4 regions of the Streptococcus jiangjianxini genome follow, and region 2 is predicted to be linked to each of the others. Evidence: predicted binding sites of a transcription regulator. Region 2 holds the regulator's gene; each other region holds the start of a gene.
What was found. The regulator Rex, encoded in region 2, represses fermentation and respiration genes when NADH is low (regulators of the CRP and FNR family bind a similar motif). The targets are predictions, from matches to a motif close to TTGTGAANTANTTCACAA.
Positions count from the first base shown of each region.

Region 1: trhO (oxygen-dependent tRNA uridine(34) hydroxylase TrhO) is a predicted target of Rex. The motif match lies at 2,736-2,753, and genes of this name have one in related genera.
Region 3: ABP870_RS04205 (TrmB family transcriptional regulator) is a predicted target of Rex. The motif match lies at 2,102-2,119, and genes of this name have one in related genera.
Region 4: adhE (bifunctional acetaldehyde-CoA/alcohol dehydrogenase) is a predicted target of Rex. The motif match lies at 2,720-2,737, and genes of this name have one in related genera.

Region 1 is NZ_JBEHGL010000002.1:134,045-139,384, reverse strand. It holds gene ABP870_RS01805 (NUDIX hydrolase) at 1-287, shown strand, start outside; gene ABP870_RS01800 (TIGR01457 family HAD-type hydrolase) at 311-1,084, shown strand; gene ABP870_RS01795 (TIGR01906 family membrane protein) at 1,178-1,831, shown strand; gene ABP870_RS01790 (hypothetical protein) at 2,419-2,724, opposite strand; gene trhO (oxygen-dependent tRNA uridine(34) hydroxylase TrhO) at 2,874-3,860, shown strand; gene ABP870_RS01780 (hypothetical protein) at 4,537-4,842, shown strand; gene ABP870_RS01775 (hypothetical protein) at 4,873-5,340, shown strand, end outside.
Region 2 is NZ_JBEHGL010000004.1:18,134-23,473, reverse strand. It holds gene ald (alanine dehydrogenase) at 1-993, shown strand, start outside; gene radC (RadC family protein) at 1,291-1,971, shown strand; gene ABP870_RS03090 (redox-sensing transcriptional repressor Rex) at 2,522-3,163, opposite strand; gene ABP870_RS03085 (DUF4649 family protein) at 3,456-3,668, opposite strand; gene ABP870_RS03080 (DUF1831 domain-containing protein) at 3,678-4,025, opposite strand; gene ABP870_RS03075 (cysteine desulfurase family protein) at 4,027-5,142, opposite strand; gene ABP870_RS03070 (ribose-phosphate diphosphokinase) at 5,149-5,340, opposite strand, start outside.
Region 3 is NZ_JBEHGL010000007.1:25,766-31,105, reverse strand. It holds gene ABP870_RS04215 (ornithine cyclodeaminase family protein) at 1-349, opposite strand, end outside; gene ABP870_RS04210 (sulfite exporter TauE/SafE family protein) at 367-1,227, opposite strand; gene ABP870_RS04205 (TrmB family transcriptional regulator) at 1,240-2,025, opposite strand; gene ABP870_RS04200 (GntR family transcriptional regulator) at 2,218-2,913, shown strand; gene citG (triphosphoribosyl-dephospho-CoA synthase CitG) at 2,906-3,793, shown strand; gene add (adenosine deaminase) at 4,278-5,291, opposite strand.
Region 4 is NZ_JBEHGL010000021.1:20,294-25,633, forward strand. It holds gene adhE (bifunctional acetaldehyde-CoA/alcohol dehydrogenase) at 79-2,688, opposite strand; gene ABP870_RS08920 (hypothetical protein) at 2,931-3,587, opposite strand; gene ABP870_RS08925 (ABC transporter ATP-binding protein) at 3,590-4,417, opposite strand; gene ABP870_RS08930 (GntR family transcriptional regulator) at 4,410-4,766, opposite strand; gene ABP870_RS08935 (acyltransferase family protein) at 5,054-5,340, opposite strand, start outside.

The DNA.
Region 1 (5,340 bases), on a different contig from region 2:
AAGAAGTTAAAGAAGAAACCGGTTTTGAAGTTGAAGCTAAACGCTTGGTAGCGGTGCAGGACAAGCGCAAAAATAACCAATCTAATACCGCCGTCAGAGTCATCAAGCATTTTGTGCTTTGCCACTATATCAGGGGGGCTTTTCAGGCTAATTCAGAAACACTTGATGCCAAATATTTTGACTTAAATCAACTGCCCGAATTGTCACAAAATAAAACAACTGCTAAACAAATTCGTCTGTGCTATGAGGCTTATCGGGCTGAGCATTGGGAGACGGTTTTTGACTGATACGATAAATATGAGAGGATATTATGGCTTATAAAGGCTATTTAATTGATTTAGACGGTACTATTTATAAAGGAAATGAGCGCATTCCTGCAGGGGAGCAGTTCATTATTGACTTGCAGGAGCGTGACATTTCATATCTGCTGGTAACCAATAATACGACCAGAACACCTGAGATGGTTCAAGCAATGCTTTCTAGCAAGTTCAATGTCAACACGCCACTTGAAACGATCTATACAGCTACATTAGCAACTGTCGATTATATGAACGACATGAATCGTGGTAAAACAGCTTATGTTATTGGTGAAAAAGGCTTGAAAACAGCTATTGAGACGGCAGGCTACATCCATGATGAGGAAAATCCAGCCTACGTTGTGGTTGGTTTGGATTCTCAGGTAACCTACGAGCAGCTTGCAGTGGCAACGTTGGCTATTCAAAGAGGCGCTTTTTTCATCGGAACCAATCCTGACTTAAATATTCCGACCGAACGTGGTCTGATGCCAGGCGCAGGATCACTTTTAGCACTTTTAGAAGCTGCGACGCGTGTCGCTCCAGTTATTATCGGAAAACCTGAAGCTATCATCATGAATAAAGCTTTGGAACGTCTTGGTGTCAAACGTGAAGAAGCTATTATGGTGGGGGATAATTACTTGACTGATATCACGGCAGGCATTAAAAATGACATCGATACGCTTTTGGTCTTGACAGGCTTTACTAAAAAAGAAGAAGTCGCTTCTTTGCCTATCCAACCGACACATGTTTTGGATTCCTTGGCAGAATGGTCCTTTGAAGACAAATAAGTTTTCCTTAAGAATGTCGTGATAAGCTATCAAATGGTAGAAGAGAAGGAACATCTCATCTCGTTTTAATAACAGACATTAGTTGAGGTAGACATGAAAACTATTCTTAGTCAGCGATTGTTAGCGTTGCTCAGTATTATTTGGCTTCTTGCTTTAGCCATTCTTTTAACAATTTATCTAGCCTGGCTAGCTTATCCCTTAGAGATTGACAGACTTAACCTCTTAGACATGGTCAAGCTGTCTAAAGAGGATTTATTGAATAATTATAATCATCTCTTGAGTTATTTGACCAATCCTTCTCATCACGTTCTAGATATGCCGGATTTTCCATCATCAAAAGATGGACTCAAGCATTTTTCAGATGTTAAAGACTTATTTCATTTGAGTCAATTGGTTTTCTTAATAACAAGTTTGCCAACTTTCTATTTTTTGATCAACTCGTGGCGACATAAATCACTCTTTATCTACCAGAAGCTCTATCTAATAGCGGCTATTTTCCCTGTTTTTATTGGATTATTAGGGATAGCAGTGGGCTTTAATGAGTTTTTTACGCTCTTTCATCAGCTGCTCTTTCCTGGCGACAGTAGCTGGCTTTTTAATCCCTACACAGATCCCATTATCAATGTCCTGCCCGAGTCCTTCTTTAGGCATTGCTTTATCGCCTTTTTTGGTTTGTACGAGTTGCTTATGTTACTGTTTTTTATCGTTAGCCGAAAAACACTGAAATTAAGAACGTTACCATCATAAATCACATAGTATCAATAATGGAGCAACAGTTGCTAACTTAAAAAGAGCGACTTTTGTTCCACTTTTTATTGTTTAAATGACTTGCTTTGCAATCATTTGTCTCAAGATTAGTTATGTAAATAATTAATGCTTTTTTATTCTTCGCTTCAAATAAGTTTCCTAGATCTTTGAAGTTTTCCATCCGGTATCTTGTTAATGAAACACTAAAAAAAGTTGGAGCCGTGCGCCCCAACTTCAGCTTGTAGCCAATGGTCATTTTGATGAATGGCTTTTTTGTCACCCCTAAGATATAGTCTTTTGAATTAACTTTGATACATCGTCACTTTTGACTTTCCTTACGCGAGTACTGTCTGCGTCCTCTGTTCCTTGTCTGAAAGCTAATTCATTTGACTATACTTTTCATAATTGTCCTAATAGCAAGACGTTTTTGAAACATCTAATCTTCATTTGATAGAATTGAGGTATAGTATAGCTTAATGTTACCAATTGGGCCACTACCATCAAGTAGTCTATCGCGAGAAAAATAAATGCTTCTTTTGCTGATTTCGGTATAACTGAAAACATATCTCTTGTTCCTAAGGCATTGATTATTCCCAAAAGAATTTTTCGATTCTGATATCCTCTTCAGGGTAATCTTTAGTTAGGATAGTAATTATTTGCTCGTGTTCTTTTCTGACCAAGTCCAGGATGTCTGGTTTGTCATGTCCAACAAAGAAAAATTGGGATTCGATAACAAGAAATAGTTGGTGGAAGTGGTCATTGAGCTGTTCTAGTTTTTCCATTAGGAGTTGGTTGTCCTTGATAAAATCAGGCACCTCATTTTCCTCTTCAAGGCCAGCACAGATAGCCTTTAAAGGATAAGTCCCGTATTCTAAGCAAAATTCGTATGTCATTAGCAGTCTCCTTTTTATTAGTTTAACAAAATCTGGTTTTCCTCGTCAGTTTCAGTGTTTTGGAAGTCATATCTTTTGAAAATCCTTTAAAAGAGCGTTAGAATAGTAAGTAACAACGCCTATTGCAAAGGTGATTAAAGGAGACTACGATGTCAGAAAAAATTAGAGTTTTGCTGTACTACAAATATGTTCCAATTGAAAATGCAGAAGAATATGCTAAAAAACACTTGGAATTTTGTAAATCAATCGGTCTTAAAGGACGTATCTTGATTGCCGATGAGGGAATCAATGGTACTGTTTCTGGTGACTACGAAACTACTCAAAAATACATGGACTGGGTACACAGTGATGAACGTTTTGCTGACCTATGGTTCAAGATCGATGAAGAAGAAGAACAAGCTTTCCGTAAAATGTTTGTTCGTTACAAAAAAGAGATCGTTCATCTTGGTCTAGAAACAGACTACGAAGATGAAGATGTTAACCCGCTTGAGTTGACAGGAGAATACCTCAATCCAAAACAATTTAAAGAAGCCCTTCTTGACGAAGATACTATCGTTTTGGACACACGTAACGACTATGAGTACGACCTCGGCCACTTCAAAGGGGCCGTTCGTCCAGACATTCGCAACTTCCGTGAACTACCACAGTGGGTGCGCGACAACAAAGAGAAATTCATGGAAAAACGTGTTGTTGTTTACTGTACTGGTGGGGTTCGTTGTGAGAAATTCTCTGGTTGGATGGTCCGTGAAGGTTTCAAGGATGTCGGTCAACTTCATGGGGGCATTGCTACTTATGGTAAAGATCCAGAAGTGCAGGGAGACCTCTGGGAAGGGGCAATGTACGTCTTTGATGAGCGTATTTCAGTGCCTATCAACCACGTTAATCCAACAGTGATTTCTAAAGATTATTTTGATGGTACACCATGTGAGCGTTATGTTAATTGTGCCAATCCTTTCTGTAACAAACAAATTTTCGCTTCAGAAGAAAACGAAGCGAAATATGTTCGTGGTTGTTCAGCAGAATGTCGTGCACATGAGCGTAACCGTTACGTTCAAGAAAATGGCTTGAGTCGTGACGAATGGCAAGTACGCTTGGAAGCGATCGGTGAAAGCTTACCAGAATACGTTAATGCTTAAAGATGATCAAATAGGGATGCAGTTTTCTTGTCTCTACGGGTTGACACAAATGTTCATTTGGGGCATTTGCGTCAACCTTTTTTGTTGTCCAATTGAGTCTCAGGAATTTTCTTATACTGATTCAAAATCAAAAAAATAGGGGAGATCTAGTCTCTATGTGCAATCGATTTCAGTTGGGAAGGAATAAGTTATTTTATCATAACATTCCGATGTCGCTATTTCTGAATATTATTAAGTATCAGTTTCAGTGACAGCCTTCTCCATTAATGGCATGCTTGTACTCTAGATGAAAAAGATCATTTTTATAAGGTTGCTAGCTACTCTTATATGACAAACTGATGCCTCAAAGATTTTTGAAAGCCTTTCTAATTTTATTACCCTCTTAGATGTTGATTGCTTTAAACTCTGTAGTCCCTCCCTTAAGCGCTTCAACTCAATCAATATCAAAAAAAGTGAGGCTGAAGAATATCGGCTGCTTATGGCATTAAGTAATCAAATGGCTTTGCTCGTTAATTTCTCAATTAAGGATGTCAAAGTGTCAGAGAAGATTTGCTTGTTTTAAACACAAACTCAGAAAAAGCGGTTAGATTATTCCACTGTCGCCGTGGATGGTTATTTCTTGTGATAAGATATCATGGTATAATTAGTGAATGATATAACAAATTGGAGGTTATGTATGACATTGCAAAAGGCGCCGTTAGCAACGGCAGGGCTTGTTTTAGGATTGCTGGGTTTAGGAAATCTTTTAAAGGACCTATCCTTGGTTTTTACTGCTACCTGTGGCTTTTTAGCGCTTTTAATTTGGTTGTATCTTTTGTACAGTATGATTAGTGACCCTAAAAGTGTCAAAGAGCAGATGCAGAATCCCTTAATATCATCTGTTTTTACAACTTTTTTTATGTCTGGATTTTTAGGAGTAACCTATTTAAAGCTATACTTTGGTGGGGCTAGTTTTGTTGGCTCGCTGATTAGACCGCTTTGAATTTTTTGTTTTATTAGTATCGTTTGTCATATGCTGATCTTTTCTGCTAAGTATTTAAGGCATTTTTCACTAGATTCAGTCTTTCCATCGTGGACCGTCCTCTATATTGGCGTTGCCATTGCTGGTTTAACCGCTCCTGTTAGTGGATGGTTTGGAGTTGGACAATTCACCATCATCTATGGTTTTGTAGCAACTTGTTTGGTCTTACCATTTATCTTTAAGCGTCTAAAACAATCGCCTTTACCGTCTGTTGTTAAGCCCAATACAGCGACCATTTGTGCACCGTTTTCTTTGGTAACAGCTGCCTATGCCCTAGCTTTTCCTCAGCCTAATCCCTTGGTGATGAGCGGCCTCTTAGCCCTTGCTCAACTCTTTTATTTTTACATTGTTTTGCAATTACCAACATTACTAAACAGACCCTTCTCGCCAGTCTTTTCAGCCTTTACTTTTCCCTTAGTTATCTCTGCAACTGCCTTAAAAAATGGTATGGCTGTCTTA
Region 2 (5,340 bases):
GAAAAAGATGCAGGTCTTGGTTCTGGCTTTTCTGATGAAGATTATATTGCTCAAGGAGCTGACATCAAACAAACGGCTGAGGAAACCTGGGCAGCTGATATGGTTATCAAAGTTAAAGAACCATTAGCTTCTGAATACGGTTATTTTCGTCCAGACTTACTGTTATTCACTTATCTACATTTAGCACCAGCACCTGAATTAACAGCTGCTTTACTTGATGGCGGATTAGCTGCAGTAGCTTATGAAACAGTCGTTGAAGATGGAAGATTACCTCTTCTCAACCCCATGAGTGAAGTTGCGGGACGTATGGCAACTCAACTGGGAGCACGCTTCTTGACAAAGATTGAGGGCGGATCTGGAATTCTTTTAGGTGGTGTGCCCGGTGTCAGAAAAGGCCGTGTAGTCATTATCGGAGGCGGTAATGTAGGGGTTAACGCAGCTAAGATGGCTGTCGGCTTAGGAGCAGATGTCACTATTTTAGACGTTAATCCAGCGCGTCTAGCACAACTCGATACACAATTTGATGGCAAAGTTCAAACCTTGATGTCAAATACTCTCAATATTGCAGAGGTTGTTGCAGAGGCTGATTTGTTGATAGGGGCAGTTCTTATTCCTGGAGCACGCGCTCCTAAGTTAGTCACTAAGGAAATGGTAGCTACTATGAAACCTGGCTCAGTGATCATCGACGTTGCTGTCGATCAAGGTGGCATTATTGAAACAGCTGACCGAGTGACGACACACGATGCCCCTACTTATGTCGTTGATGGTGTGATTCATTATGCTGTGGCAAATATGCCAGGTGCTGTCGCAAGAACTTCGACACTTGCCTTAACAAATGCTACATTACCGTATGCGCTTGAGTTGGCTAATAAGGGTCTTGAAACAGCGATTGCTGAAAATCCTGCTCTTCGATCAGGCCTCAACATTTATCACGGAAAATTGACCAACCAAGCTGTTGCTCAGGCTCATGATTTACCTTATCATGCTATTTAAGTCTTCGATATAGATGTTTGAAAGCATTAAATGCCATGTGCTAGGCTGTCAATTGAAAAGTGTCAGTGAACATCAATGGTTAAAAGAGATGAGATTCCGAGATTGTGTTGACATAGTAATCAGTAAACGTCAATGATAGAGATTGATAATTTGGTTGTTCAGATTTGAAGATACAGTCTTTGGGATGAAGAAATTTAATTCTTTATATTTGATTGGAAAAGCTAGGCAAACGTCTAGCTTTTTTGATATTTTTACGAATAGATAGATAGGACAATCAAATGACAAGGGGATTATTCTATGTATCAAGTTACTATTCCAAATGAAGCTCTGTTGCCTCGCGAACGTTTAGTTCAACTAGGGGCCGAAAAACTCAGTAATCAAGAACTACTAGCCATTTTATTACGGACAGGAACGAAAAAAGAGCCGGTAATGGCTCTGTCTCAATCGATTTTGTCTGAACTCAATAGTCTAGCTGATTTACAGGAGTTATCACTACAAGAGTTACAAACGATTCATGGTATTGGTCTAGCAAAATCAACGGAACTCAAAGCCATGCTTGAATTGGCTAAGCGGATTCATGCTTCAGAGACGAGACGTTCTGAGAGAATCATGGGAAGTCAGCAGGTTGCCAAAAAAATGATGATAGAGATAGGCAAGAAGAAGCAGGAGCATCTGGTTGTCCTTTATCTGGATACACAAAATCGTATTATTGAACAACGAACGATTTTTATTGGTACCGTCAGACGATCTGTTGCTGAGCCACGTGAAATCCTTTATTATGCCTGTAAAAACATGGCAACATCCATTATTTTAGTTCATAATCACCCTTCAGGGACTGTTGATCCGAGTGAGAATGATTTACGTTTTACAGAGAAATTGAAACGTTGTTGCGATGATATGGGATTGGTTCTGTTGGATCATCTGATTATTGGAAATAAGGACTATTTTAGCTTCCGAGAAGAGTCTGATGTACTGTAAATCATATTGATGACAGAATAAAATAGACCTTGCTCTATCGGCCAAGGATGCTTCAGAAATGCTGGTTGTGGTTGAACGCTTAGTCAGGGGGAGAGCGGAGTTTTCATTGAGACAACTCAGAAGTATCAACCTTTTGGGCTTTAGCAATCGCAACTTACTCAATGGTTGAAGCTTTAATACATTGGCGGTAGAAATCCTTGGTCTGGTTATTCTAACCATAGATTGCTATAAAAACCTTTTTTCTAATAGCTGACAGACATTTTCAATTGTTTGAGAGACTTAACAACAAAAAAGAGCGATTCTTATTAGAAATCGCTCGTCAAATATTAGGGGATTACCTTAACTCAAAAAAGTAGATTGTATGCTCTTTACCCAGTAAAATGAACTGAATAATCATGAATACGTGAGAAGAAGACAGGGTCAGAAATAGGAAGATAACAGGTTGATCATCAGATCCTTTATTCTCTTTTTAACCTTATGGAGGGCATTATCTCTTAAATACCTTCTTTAAAATGACAGGCAAAATCACGAGTCTTCGAAATCTTTGAAGCTAATTTTGTTTCTGGTTCATAAAGTAGAGAAGTGTCTGTAATTCGCTGGTAAGGTCTACGTATTGTACGACAACATCTTTTGGCACAGTAAGATGGACAGGAGAGAAGCTTAAGATCCCTTTGATACCAGCTTCGACTAGCTGATCAGCGACTTCTTGGGCTTGAAGGCTTGGAACGGTCAGGATAGCTGTTTCAATGTCAGTATCTTTGAGAGTTTCTTTAATGGTAGAGATGCCATGAATAGGAATGCCATCTGGAGAACTTGTTCCAACGATTTCATTATCATCGCGGTCAAAGGCAATGGCAATTTGCATTTTGTTGCGGTCATGGAAGCGATAGTGCATAAGGGCACGACCAATATTCCCCACCCCAACTAGTGTAACATTTGTGGTAGAGTGGTCGTCCAGAATATCAGCGAAGAAATTCATTAATTTCTTAACATCATATCCAAAACCGCGGCGACCTAATTCCCCAAAGTGTGAAAAGTCACGACGGACGGTAGCAGAGTCAATTCCCATTGCATCGGCGATTTGTTTAGAACTTGCTTTTTCAATATTATCAGTATAAAAACGTTTAAAAATACGGTAATAAAGTGATAAACGTTTGGCTGTCGCTTTTGGAATAGTTTTTTCAACAGACATAACTGTGTCTCCTTTTCTAAGATGTAGTTTAATCTTGATAAATACATCACTTGTTTAAATTGCTTTTACCTACCTATTTTAAATAATCTTTGTGAAAAATGCAACTTTTATGTCTAGCACGAATGTTTTGATGTCAACAATAAACAAGATAAAGAGACATATGATTAGAACGCTTAATGCTCTATAAAGCAGCTAGAATAAAGCAAGAAGCAAGCTTTTACCTGAGGCTAATGAATCCTTTAAAGGTTAAAAAAGAAGCTAGGATAACATTTCCCAACTTCAACTTGGTGTATTAGCTTAATGCTTTTTTATCAAGTGCGTAAAAGAGATTTCCGAAGTTACCGGAGTAGTCGATTTCCTCATCTTTGTATAGAACTTTTGTCACAGGAAAATGATCAGAAATACTAATCATACAAGCCATCTGGGCTCGACGATAGGCATCATAAGTCTCATAGCTAACTTCTTTTTCTTGTTTAGCATCGTTTAGATAGGAAATGGTTAGCATAAACCCTCCTTATAGCTCTTTTTTGGTAAAGACTTGACGTTCTACAAGACTGTCCATTAGGAAGTAGAATTTATCTTGCAGTATTTTATGGTCATCAGATTTAAAGATATTCACTAAGCGAAGACCTGATTGATCAGTAATATTGAGTTTAAAACCAGTTAATTCCTTATGGATAACAATTTTTAAGAGGAATCCTTGACCAGAGTTGGGGACTTCCTCCAAAAGGCGACTCAGTTCATAATGACCAACTTTATTTTCTGAAAAAGTTAAATCTTTGAGGGTATATTTTTTGATGTTTGGGTCAATAGCATAGCTGTATTGACAATCTTTTAGTGAAATTGATTTTTCAAAAGCCATTCTAGTCTCCTAATAATGATTTTAGTAGGTTAGCCAATCCGATAACCTCCTCTTCAGTATTTAATTCTGAAAAGCTAATTCGGATGGATTCTTGAAGCTTGGGTGAGTCCGTTCCATATTTGGCAGCCAAGACGTGACTGGGATCAACTGTCCCTGCTGTACAAGCTGAACCAGTGGAGACAGAGTATCCTTGTAAATCAAGCTGTGTTAAAAGAATGCCATTGTTGGCACCTGGAAAACCAATGTTTAACACATGTGGTATTGCTTTAGTATTGGTATTTAAATAAAAATTCAGTCCAGCTACCTGTTCCAAGAAAACGTGTTTGAGCTGAGTAACTTTATCCCAGTTTTCATCCAAATGCTTATGGCTATCAGATAAGGCCTTAGTCATGCCCGCAATACCGATGAGATTTTCAGTGCTGGCGCGACGTTTCTCTTCTTGTTCTCCGCCGTGTAGGAGAGGATCAAACAGCATCCGATTGCTAAACAGGATACCCACACCCTTAGGTCCATGAAACTTATGGGCTGAGATAGACATGAAATCAATGCCTAGTTTCTCTGGTTCTAGAAGGATTTTTCCAGCCACTTGAACGGCATCAACATGAAAGGCAGCAGGGTGGTCTTTTAATAAGTTACCGACTTCAGCAATTGGCAACATGTCTCCGGTCTCATTGTTGGCATACATGAGACTAACCAGAATAGTATCTTCTCGCAAAGCACCCTCTATGTCTTCAAGACGAATGACGCCATTAACTGGCTGCAGGTAGGTCACTTCGAAACCAAAGCGTTTTTCCAAATACTCCAGAGTATGTAGTACAGAATGATGTTCGACGGCTGATGTGATAATATGCTTGCCATTTTTCTGATGGGCTAGGGCATAGCCTTTTAAGGCAGTGTTATTACTTTCGGTTCCTCCAGAGGTGAAGATGATATTATTTGGAGTCGTGCTTAGAAGCGATGCTACTGTCTGTCGGTACTCTCTTAATTTTTGACTAGCTAATCGTCCATGCGCGTGAATACTCGATGGGTTTGCCAGCTGGAGTGTCATTGCTTGTGTCATCTCAGCGATAACAGGCTCTGTTAAGGGGGTAGTTGCAGCATTATCCAAATAAATCAAAATGTATTAATCCTTGTCTTGGTGAAATGTAAAGAGTGGGCTAAGTGGTTGGCGTTTTTGGATACGAACAATGGCATCGGCAAACAACTCACTAGCTGTGATGTATTTTGCATTGCTAGGGACACGTTCTTTTGATAAGACAGAGTCTGTTAAAAGAATTTCTTTGATAGGAGCAGCTTCTAAAATATCGGCAGCCCC
Region 3 (5,340 bases), on a different contig from region 2:
CCTGAATAGCTGCTGTACGCAATTGCGTCAGATAAGTTCCATCCAAAATAGCAGAAACAATACCTGTCTCTGGATCCAGAGCTACCATGGTAGCAGGCACCGATGGCAATCCTTTTTCAATATTATTAGGATACACCGATACAATTTTGACACCAAGAGCATTCTGATTTCCTTCGGTAACAGCTGGCATATACAAACTTTGACCTTGAAAATGCTTAACATCCAAATTGGTACGAAGTGGCACAACCGCCTTTCCAGAAGAGTAAAGCTGAGAAGCTTCTTTGGCTGCTAAAATAGCATCCTTCATTGAGAAGCATTCTTGAATATCTCGTTTTGTTAAAATAAGCATATTTAGATTCTCCTTTCTTAGACTTTTTCCTTTAGCATACCATAAGCACTATACAGGAGTATAAATGCTACAAACCATTGTAATAGTTCAGTATTTAGCTGTGTAACAATAAAAACAGCACAAAGTACACCCATCACGCCAAATGTTGAGGTAAACAAGGTAATTTTTCGGCTATATTCACCTGATTTAACAAATTGCACACTGCCTACCGGTACTGAAAAAGTGGCAGAACCCATCATAATTGGAAAAGCAACTGCCGGATTCAAACCTAACAAATACACAGTAATCATTGTGAGCGCATATGAACCAATACCAATGTTATTTAAGGCACCAAAAATTGCCAACGCAACAGCAGCTATCACAAGTTTAATACCAGTTAATTCTGTTGCTGTTCCACCTCCAGGCAAGAGCCCAAATTTTCCACCAAAGATTATAAGAGCTGCAACAATCATACCAATACCAATTGAAATTTTTAACTTATCTGCCGGTAGCTTAACAGCTAATTTCGCTCCAAAATAAGAACCAATCATCTGGCTGATAATACATGTCACAAGGGTTATAATACCGACTTTAATATTAGTAATATAGGCTAATGCCATAATAGCAACTGGTATAGTACATTGTGTATTTAAAGTTCCAGGTAATTTTTTAACGCTAGTCCAGTTCAATTTAGGATATAAACTGGTACTAATTGCAAAATCTGAAATACCAATAGTTGATAAGAAGAACATTATCGCACTACTAAATGGTAAAGCCAACGTGCTGGCTTCCTCAGCCATGACCTCATGTCTATGCTTTAATAAATCTGCTATTAAAATAACAGTGAAATAAGCATTTACAATAACAACAAGTAATAATAATATATTTTTAAATAACATAGGGTAACTCCACTAATAAATATCGCGAATCCCCTCAAAGTTTTCACCATAATCGTTGCGCAAATCAACGCCATGTTCTTGAATGATTTTCAAGGTATAAGCATCATGCTTGATGTACTCTTTAGCTAGCAGACGCATGGCAACATTGTGAGTCCAGATGACATCGCAGTGGTCATCCAGCGTTCCAAATAAAATAATATCATCGTCACAGACTAAATTCACCCAACGACCACCCATGTCTTTACGCTTTTCATCTTCAAAACCATGCTGATAAAAACGTTTGAAGGGTAAGTTGTAACGCCCACTTGCACTAAATAAAATACAGACGAAGTCATCTAAACGCGATTCCGCTTCTTGCAAAGCCTTTGTGATAGATGGCGTAAGTGTATCATCCCATATTTGAATGTAAAGACTCGATTGTGCATGCTTAATCATGTACAGCATTTTTAGTAAAACGGACTCTTTACTTTCCAATTGCCACAAAAGCGTATCTGCTTCTTTTCTTCTAATATCTGACAAGTGTTCATCTAAGTATTCAATGTCGCTAAGGGTTGAGTGTTTTAACATTCCCACAAACTCCTCTGGCGATAAAGCTGAGTACATTTTAGGTTCACTTTTATTAACTAGAACGGCTCCCTTTTTAACCAATATTTCTAAGTAATTGTATACTTTAGACCTTGGAACACCGGATTTTTTGCTAACTTCATATCCAGTCATCAAGCCATGTTCAATTAAACTAAGGTAAATATTGGTTTCAGATTCTGTATAACCGAACTGTTTCATTTTTTGTACCAACATATGGACTCCTTTTAATAATGTAGTAGCTACTTACAGTAACTATTATAATTTTGAAATCGTTTTAAGTCAATGATTTTTGTGATTTTTTTAACTTTCTTTAAAAATGACCGTTACTATTGAACTCTCACTTGTCAAAAATACACACTCTTTTGTAGATTTTCGCTATAATAAAAGACATAGAAAGGATACTTTATGAACCCAATTATTGAATCTGTTAAAGCAAATTTAGATCTCAATCAAAATCTTCCTTTGAAGCAGCTCTTTTATGAAGCCTTACGAAAGACTATTATTCTACGCGAAATTCCAGCTGGAAGTAGGATCAATGAAAAAGAATTCTCACTTGAGTTAAACATCAGTCGAACACCCATCCGCTATGCGTTAGCACAACTTTTAGAAGAAAAATTGGTCGAGCACATCCCCAAAAAAGGGATTATCGTTAAAGGAGTCAGTATTGAAGACGCTATGGAAATTTTTGAAATTCGTAAGTCTTTAGATACCTTGGCTAGCATAACAGCAATGAAGAAAATGTCCTCAGATGATTTTGATGATATGAAGGCTATCTTAACAGAATGCGAAACCTTTATCATTGATGGCGATGTTGAGCAGATTTTAGACAATTTCAACCAATTTAACAACTGTATTTACGAAAAAAGTCGCATGGTCCGCTTAAGAGAAATTGTCAGTGAACTCCAAACCTACCTGACCTACTTTAGAGAAATTTCGATCTCATCCACGGAACGTCGTCAACTAGCTTTGAGTGAACACTGGGACATTTATCATCATATGAAAGACCAAAATGCTGAAAAAGTTACGGAAATAACGCACCAGCACCTCGACCGTTCGCTAACCTTTATCCTACAAGAGATGGATGCTCACCCAAATGACTAGAAAACTCATCGATAACATTAGTCACGCTGCTCTCAAATCACTACTATACGAAGTTTCCCTTAGCCCAAAACCAGGTTTGGTGGATCGTTTTGACAATGGTGCCCATGACGACATGACTTTTCAAACCTTCATAGATAGCGCTCTTTCTCTGGCACCCTTTTTTGAATCCTATTTGACCATAGGTTTTGATACCGTCGACCAATCACCTCAAAAAGCCTTTCAACAACTAAGGCAAACTGGGATTGCAGCTGAAAAAGCTATGTTTATAGTAACAAAGGGCATAAATACTCATAAAGGGGTTAATTTTTCGTTAGCTGTTATCTTAGGAGCAACAGGCAGATGGCTAGCTCAAAATAAGATAAGTCTAGACGAAGATTATCGCTTTTCTCCAGAAGATAGCCTTGCTATCTGCCAAGTCACTACTGAACTTTGTTCAGAAATTTTAGCCATGGATTTAAAAAATTTAGCAACTAAAAAACATCTAAGCTATGGTGAAAGACTCTATCTAGACTATGGCATAACAGGTCCTCGTGGAGAGGCTAGTGCAGGTTTTCCAACCGTGATAAGAAAAGCCCTTCCTTTTTTAAGGCATGAGATGAAGCAAAGAGGACCAAAAGAAGAAGTTCAATTGAAACTGCTACTATATCTCATGACTTTTGTTGAAGACGGCAATCTTATCCATCGAGGAGGGATTGAAGCATGGCAAAAGGTTAAAAAAGAAGCTGCGCAACTTCTTAAACAGAATTTGTCTGGCACATCTTTGAATAATGCTATGTCAGACTACAATAGCATCCTAGTTAGCCGTCATCTAAGCCCCGGTGGTTCTGCTGACCTCCTTGCCCTTACACTTCTCTTTGCTTTTCTTGAAGAACTTATCTAAAAATAGCCCTATCATTTTTGCTGTAAGTTACCCCACTGCAGAAATGATAGGGCTTTTGACGGTATGTCTCAAAAAATCAAAACTGCTATTCTGGACCGGTAGCTTGTTCTAGAGCTATGAACCAGCCCAACCAAGGTCTCATTGATGGCATTGCCCTGTGCACCACTTTCCCCAATATTGTCTAGAAGCAAAGCCCTGATAAAAACATAAAAAACGAACACAACAGCATTCTGGTTAACAGAAAAAGCTATCTTGTTCGTTTTTTAGTTTTACCAACTTCATAGAGCTCATATAATAAAGACTTGCTAATGCTCTTCAAAAATCACAACAGCCGTTGTTGACTTGATCCAATTAACTGTAGTTCTATCTGCATTGGGTTCGTCTGGCCTACTGTTGATAGTCATTGAGTATCAGATGAGCGATATGCCCATCATCTCCAAAAACATCACGATTTTATCTTCTCGTGATGTTCTGCTAAACTGATTTAGTCTTGGTAGGCTTGGGCCAATTTTTTCAGGAGTTTATCTTTTTCTTCTTTTGTTGTGAAGCTGGCCCTAATAGCGTTCTGGTTAAAATGATAAAAGTCAGTCTTGCTGGTGTTAAAATGCTCAACAAACAGACCATATTCCTTAGTCAAATTGGTGTCTGATACCGTGCGATTATCCGTGTTAATCGTGATATTGGCGCCTAGGTCATAGAGGGCTTGATAAGGGAAATCTGCCAGTGTTTGAGCTGCTCTTGTCTGCAAGTTACTGGTCAAACACATCTCAACCGTCGTACCAGATTGGACAAGGGCTTCCATTGTTTTACGATCTTTCAAAAGGGCTGTGCCATGACCAATCCGAGAAATACCAAGTTGCATAGCATGAGAGACATTGGCGACACAACCACATTCTCCTGCGTGAAACGTTAGGGGCAAACCAAGTGATTGCGTCTCCTTAATCGCTTCTTCCAGTGCCTGTGTCGGAAAATCTGCTTCATTTCCTGCAAAGTCAAATCCCGCCAAACCCTCTCGGGCTAGGTTTGCAACTTCTTTAAAGATTGCCCGTGTCTGTTCGGGTGGGCTTTGTTTCAAGCCACAGACCAAGACTTTAGCAACAATTCCAAACTCTGCTTCCGCTTCTTTGATACCTTCCAAAACTGCTTCAACAGTCTCTAAGGCAGTTAACCCTTGATCCCTAGACAGCTCAGGGGCAAAGCGAATCTCCATATAAAGGACATTCTCTTGTGCCGCTTGAGCTGCCACATCATAGGCAGCTAGCCGGAGCGCTTCCTTAGTCTGGAGTAAGGGACGAATAAAATCAAACACAGTCAGGTAATCCAGTAGAGATTCCGTCTGCTTTGGTGCTGTCACTAGTGCCCTTAACTCCTCATCATGAGGAGGCAAAGAAATCTGTGCCATCTTTGCCAACTGTCGAATGGTCCCCAGAGATAAAGAACCATCTAAATGGCAATGAAGTTCTGTTTTCGCTAATGTGTGGAGAATGTTGTCCTTCATTTGTCACCTCTATATTTGTTTATTTTTTTCTATCATACCATTTTTAAAT
Region 4 (5,340 bases), on a different contig from region 2:
GTTTACCAGATAATGTCACCCAGATGGCTGCAAGGCAACCGTAAACTTTTTCGGACATGTCTTATCTCCCCTTATTCATTAATCTTTGTAATCGTAAGCAATTTCGATAATTTCTTTAAGTTCAGAGATAAGTGGTTCTTTTGGATTAGCTGTTGTACATTGGTCTTCGTACGCTTTTTCAGCTAAACGATCTGCATCAGCTTTCAATTGCTCTTTTGTAACGCCTTGTGCTTTCCAGTTCATATCAATGCCGACTGCTTTACCAAGTTTATAAACACGACGAGCAAGTTCTTCAGCTAATTCAGCGTCATTTTTACCCTCAAATCCCATAAAGCGTGCAATATCAGCATAGTCTTTTTCCGCACGGAAGAAGTCATATTTAGGGAACATCGCATGTTTTTGAGGATCTTTGGCATTGTAACGGATAATGTGTGGCAACAAGATAGCATTGGTACGTCCGTGAGGAATTCCCCATTCACCACCAACTTTGTGAGCGATTGAGTGACAAATACCTAGGAAAGCATTTGCAAAGGCCATACCAGCCATAGTTGACGCATTATGCATTTTTTCGCGTGATTCTTCCGTTGCTTTTTTAACAGATGTTTCAAGGTTTTCAAAGACCAATTTAATAGCTTGAAGAGAAAGTCCACGAGTATAGTCGCTCGCCATAACTGACACGTATGATTCGATAGCGTGAGTCAAGACGTCCATCCCTGTATCAGCTGTAACGCTAGCTGGCACACTCATAACAAGAGCTGGGTCAACAATAGCGATATCTGGTGTCAAGGCGTAGTCAGCAAGTGGGTATTTCGTGTGATCATCACTATCTGTAATAACCGCAAATGGTGTCACTTCTGATCCTGTACCAGATGTAGTTGGAACACAGATAAAGGTTGTTTTTTCTGCGTAAGGAATCTTGTAAGTACGTTTACGGATATCAAGGAATTTTTGTTTTGCACCAAAGAAGCTAACATCTGGATTTTCAAAGAACATCCACATTGCTTTAGCAGCATCCATTGCTGAACCACCACCAAGTGCAATGACAGTATCCGGTTGGAAACGATTGAAGATTTCAAGCCCTTTATAAACTGTGTTAGTTGATGGGTTTGGCTCAACATCTGAGAAAATTTCAATTTTTGGATCATTTGGATTAAGTTCTAACTGCTTGCGAACAAGATCCGCATAACCAAATTGAACCATTCCTGGGTCACAGACCAACATCACTTTTTCAGCTTTGATTTGACGAAGGTAGGTGATTGAGTTTTTTTCAAAGTAAACTTTTGGTGGCAATTTGAACCATTGCATGTTATTGCGACGTTTTGCCAATGTCTTAACGTTAATCAAGTCGAATGCCCCCACGTTGTGTGAAATTGAGTTGTGTCCATATGAACCACATCCTAGTGTCAATGATGGGATCATTTCATTGTAGATGTTACCAATACCACCTTCTGCTGATGGTGAGTTAACAAGAACACGGCAAGCTTTCATACGGATTCCATATTGGATTTGAAGGTCTTCGTCTTCGGTATGGATAACCGCTGTGTGACCAAGTCCACCTAAATCAAGCATTGCTTCAGCTTTGGCAAATCCATCTTTAACACCTTTTGATTTGATAAGTGCAAGGACTGGTGACAATTTTTCACGTGACAATGGGTAATCTGGTCCAGCATCTTTGATTTCTGCAAGCAGAATTTTAGTTCCTTTTGGCACTTTAAGACCGGCTAATTTGGCAATTTCTTCAGCTGATTTACCAACAATTTTAGCATTGACAGCTGTTTTAGCCTCGTTAAGGACAGCTGCTTCCAGTTTTTCGAGGTCTGATTTTTTAGAGATGATAACACATTGGTGCGCTTCAAATTCAGCTTTGACATCATCATAAACTTCTTCATCAACAATAGCTGCTTGCTCTGAAGCACAGATCATACCATTATCAAATGATTTTGAGACGATAATGTCGTTAACAGCACGTTTGATTTTAGCATCAGCTGCGATATAACTTGGCACGTTACCCGCACCAACCCCAAGAGCAGGTTTACCTGTTGAGTAAGCTGCTTTAACCATACCAGGTCCACCAGTTGCAAGTACAGTTGCTACCTTAGGATGATTCATCAAAAGTCCTGTTGCTTCAATAGAAGGTTGATCAATCCACTGCACACAGTTTTCAGGTGCCCCAGCTTCGATGGCTGCATCACGAACGATACGTGCTGCTTCTGCTGAAGATTGTTGAGCTGATGGGTGGAAAGCAAAGACGATTGGGTTACGAGTTTTCAAAGCAATCAGTGCTTTAAAGATTGTTGTTGAGGTTGGGTTTGTGGTAGGTGTCACCCCACAGATAACACCAACAGGTTCAGCAATAGAGATGAGACCTGCTTCCTTATCTTCTGCGATGACGCCAACCGTTTTATTATCTTTAATAGAGTTCCAGATGTATTCTGAAGCGTACATGTTTTTGATAGCTTTATCTTCATATACACCACGGCCTGTTTCATCAACAGCCATTTTGGCTAAAAGCATATGTTTGTCAAGCGCAGCAATCGCAGCTTGATGAACAATATGGTCTACTTGTTCTTGTGTGAAATCAGCCATAGCATCTAAGGCTACAACCGCTTGATCTGCCAAACGATCAATCATCGCTTGAGTGTCAGTCACTTGAGCTGTTTCTGTTACTTCAGTTGTTTTAGTCACCATAATAGACTCCTTTAAAGACATTAACTTTTTATTGTTAAATGTTTCACAATTATTTTATGTGTTAATTATATCACAAATAGACATCTTGTAAAGTGTTTTTGTGAACTTTTTTTCAAACTTTTTTTGTATTCCTTAATTTATTTACCTAAAATGCTTTAGTAGCAAGGTTTTAGCGCTTTAAAATAATTTAAAAATAAAACTCTTCCTAATACTTGTTAGAAAGAGTTGTGATTAATGGGTTGTTATTTGACCTCAATTTTAGCAATAATCCAGTAATACACGGTAATGACTGCTAACAATGACAGAGGGCCGATACCGTTGTAAACAACCTCCGGCAGTTGTGAAAGTATTCTTGGCAAACTATCACGCAGCACTAAAGCTATGATTGCCATACCTATTCCACTTAAAAAATAAATACCAAAGAGAGCGAAAAGAACTTTCCAGCCCCATTTGTAAATGGCAAAACCAAGGATTGCTATGATAAAACAGCCAGCAAAATTTCTCCAAAACTCTGATGAAAAAGTTTGCCACGATGGTAAATGCTCACCTTTTGATACTAAAGAAAGGAAGGTCACTGCTACAACCATTATAGCGTAAGTAAAGAAATTAATGATGAAGTAGTTTTTACGTTTATTACCAAATCTCAAGGCTGAGTCAAAGTCCAACATGCCATCAGCAAAAAAGACGATGAATGACCAAATCGATAGAAAAACCGAGATTACCTGCAAGCTGCCGTTTAGCCAGCTAATCTTTTCCATATTAAACGAGCTATTATCACCAACAAAGAAGGTTAGAACAGCAAAAGCAGTTACGATAAGACCAAAACCAAGCATAATCATCGCTGTCAATTTTAAATGATCTAGGAGTTGCATTCCTCTTAATGTCAATGTTCGTTTCATGATTAGTCCTCCACTAAGTAGTTAAAGAGTGTCTGTAAGTCATAATAATCCACTTTTCCACCTTGTCCAGTTACTTCTTGAATATCCTCTTCAGTAACCGTATCAAAGAGATAAGTTTCTGTCATACTACCTAACTGACGCTGGTGAATGACACGTTTATTAGGAAGAGTTGCATTACTAATGCGGACCGCTCTTTTTTGAATGTCTTCAATATCGTCATCCATCATTAAAGAAGTATCTTTAAGCATAATGACATGCGTTAAGTAGTTTTCAACTTCTTGAATGAGGTGGGTTGATAAGACAATGAGACGCGGGTGTTGAGCGTAATCCTCTAACATAATATCCAAGAATTTCTGACGGTTTACAGAGTCTAAGCCATTGGTTGGTTCATCGAAAACTGTAATTGTTTCACGAGTCGCAAGGCCTAAAATATTATAAACTAAGGTTTTGTTACCAGTTGATAATTTTTTGATTTTAAGTTTGGGATTAAGATTGAACCGTGCCAAGAGATTCTTAGCATAGTCACTATCAAAGTTAGGATACATGCTCGCATAATAACGCATCAAGTTAGTAATCTTACCTTGGAAGATAGTATTATTATCAGCCACAGCACTAGTCACAAAGACAATGTGAGCTAGGTCAAAACTAGTGCTAATGCGGCCATCGTATGACGCAATCATATCGTTGATCATCTTCATCATGGTCGTCTTACCCACGCCATTTCGACCAAGCAAACCGTAAACACCTGATTGATCTTTAAAATCTAAATCAATGTTTTGTAAAACAACTTTTTGACCATACTTTTTAGTAACTTTCTCTAAACTAAGCATCCTTCTCCTCCTTAATCATCTCTATTAGGCGATCTAGTGAAATATCCAATCGTTTAGCTTCCTGTAAAAAGGCCGGGAGCAGCTGCTGACTAAAAGCTTGCTGTCTCTTGCCAATAATCAAATCTCTCGCCTCTGTAGTGACATACATGCCCATCCCTCTTCTCTTGTATAAAATATTCTGAGCCACTAGGTCGTTCAATCCTTTACCCGCTGTTGCAGGATTGACTTGCATCATTTTGGCAAATTCATTGGTTGATGGAACTTTGTCATCAACCTTAAAATGCCCACTTAAAATCTCATCTTCAATCATTTGTGAGATTTGCATGTAAATGGGTACTGATTCATTCACATCTACACCTACCTTCTTTATGTTAAATAGCCATTTGGTGTTGTGGTTGATTACTCAACTAACTAACCTGTACTTTAAGTATAAACCCAGAAGCAAAATATTGCAAGTCTTTTCTTCAAAAATTATCAATGATGTCAAATCGCGGAACCTTATCTCAATGCTCTTATCCAAAAGAGTAACTCTTAAGGGGGCAAACAGTCTATTTTTGAGTGATTAGTCTTTTTTAAAACAAATGAAAAAACAATGTCAAAGTAGAAAAATTCCTAGATTGACATTGTTTATAAGAGTTATTTTTTAGCGGGTTGTTTAGCAACTTTTTCAACAGCTTTTTGAACCGTTTTAACATAGAGGTTGGCACCTGCTGTACTGGTATCTGAATAGTGAACACCATCAGTGTTGCCCCAGATTTCTGGATGATTGATGGCTGTCTTGTACCAATCCGCAACTTCAACGTATTTGTATTTTTTAGCTAACTTCAATTCATAGTCTCTCAGGGCTTTGACATCCCCCATCGCTTTAGCATTATATGGTGTTACAAAGACTAAGCGGTGCCCTTTAGGTAGGGCTTTGATGT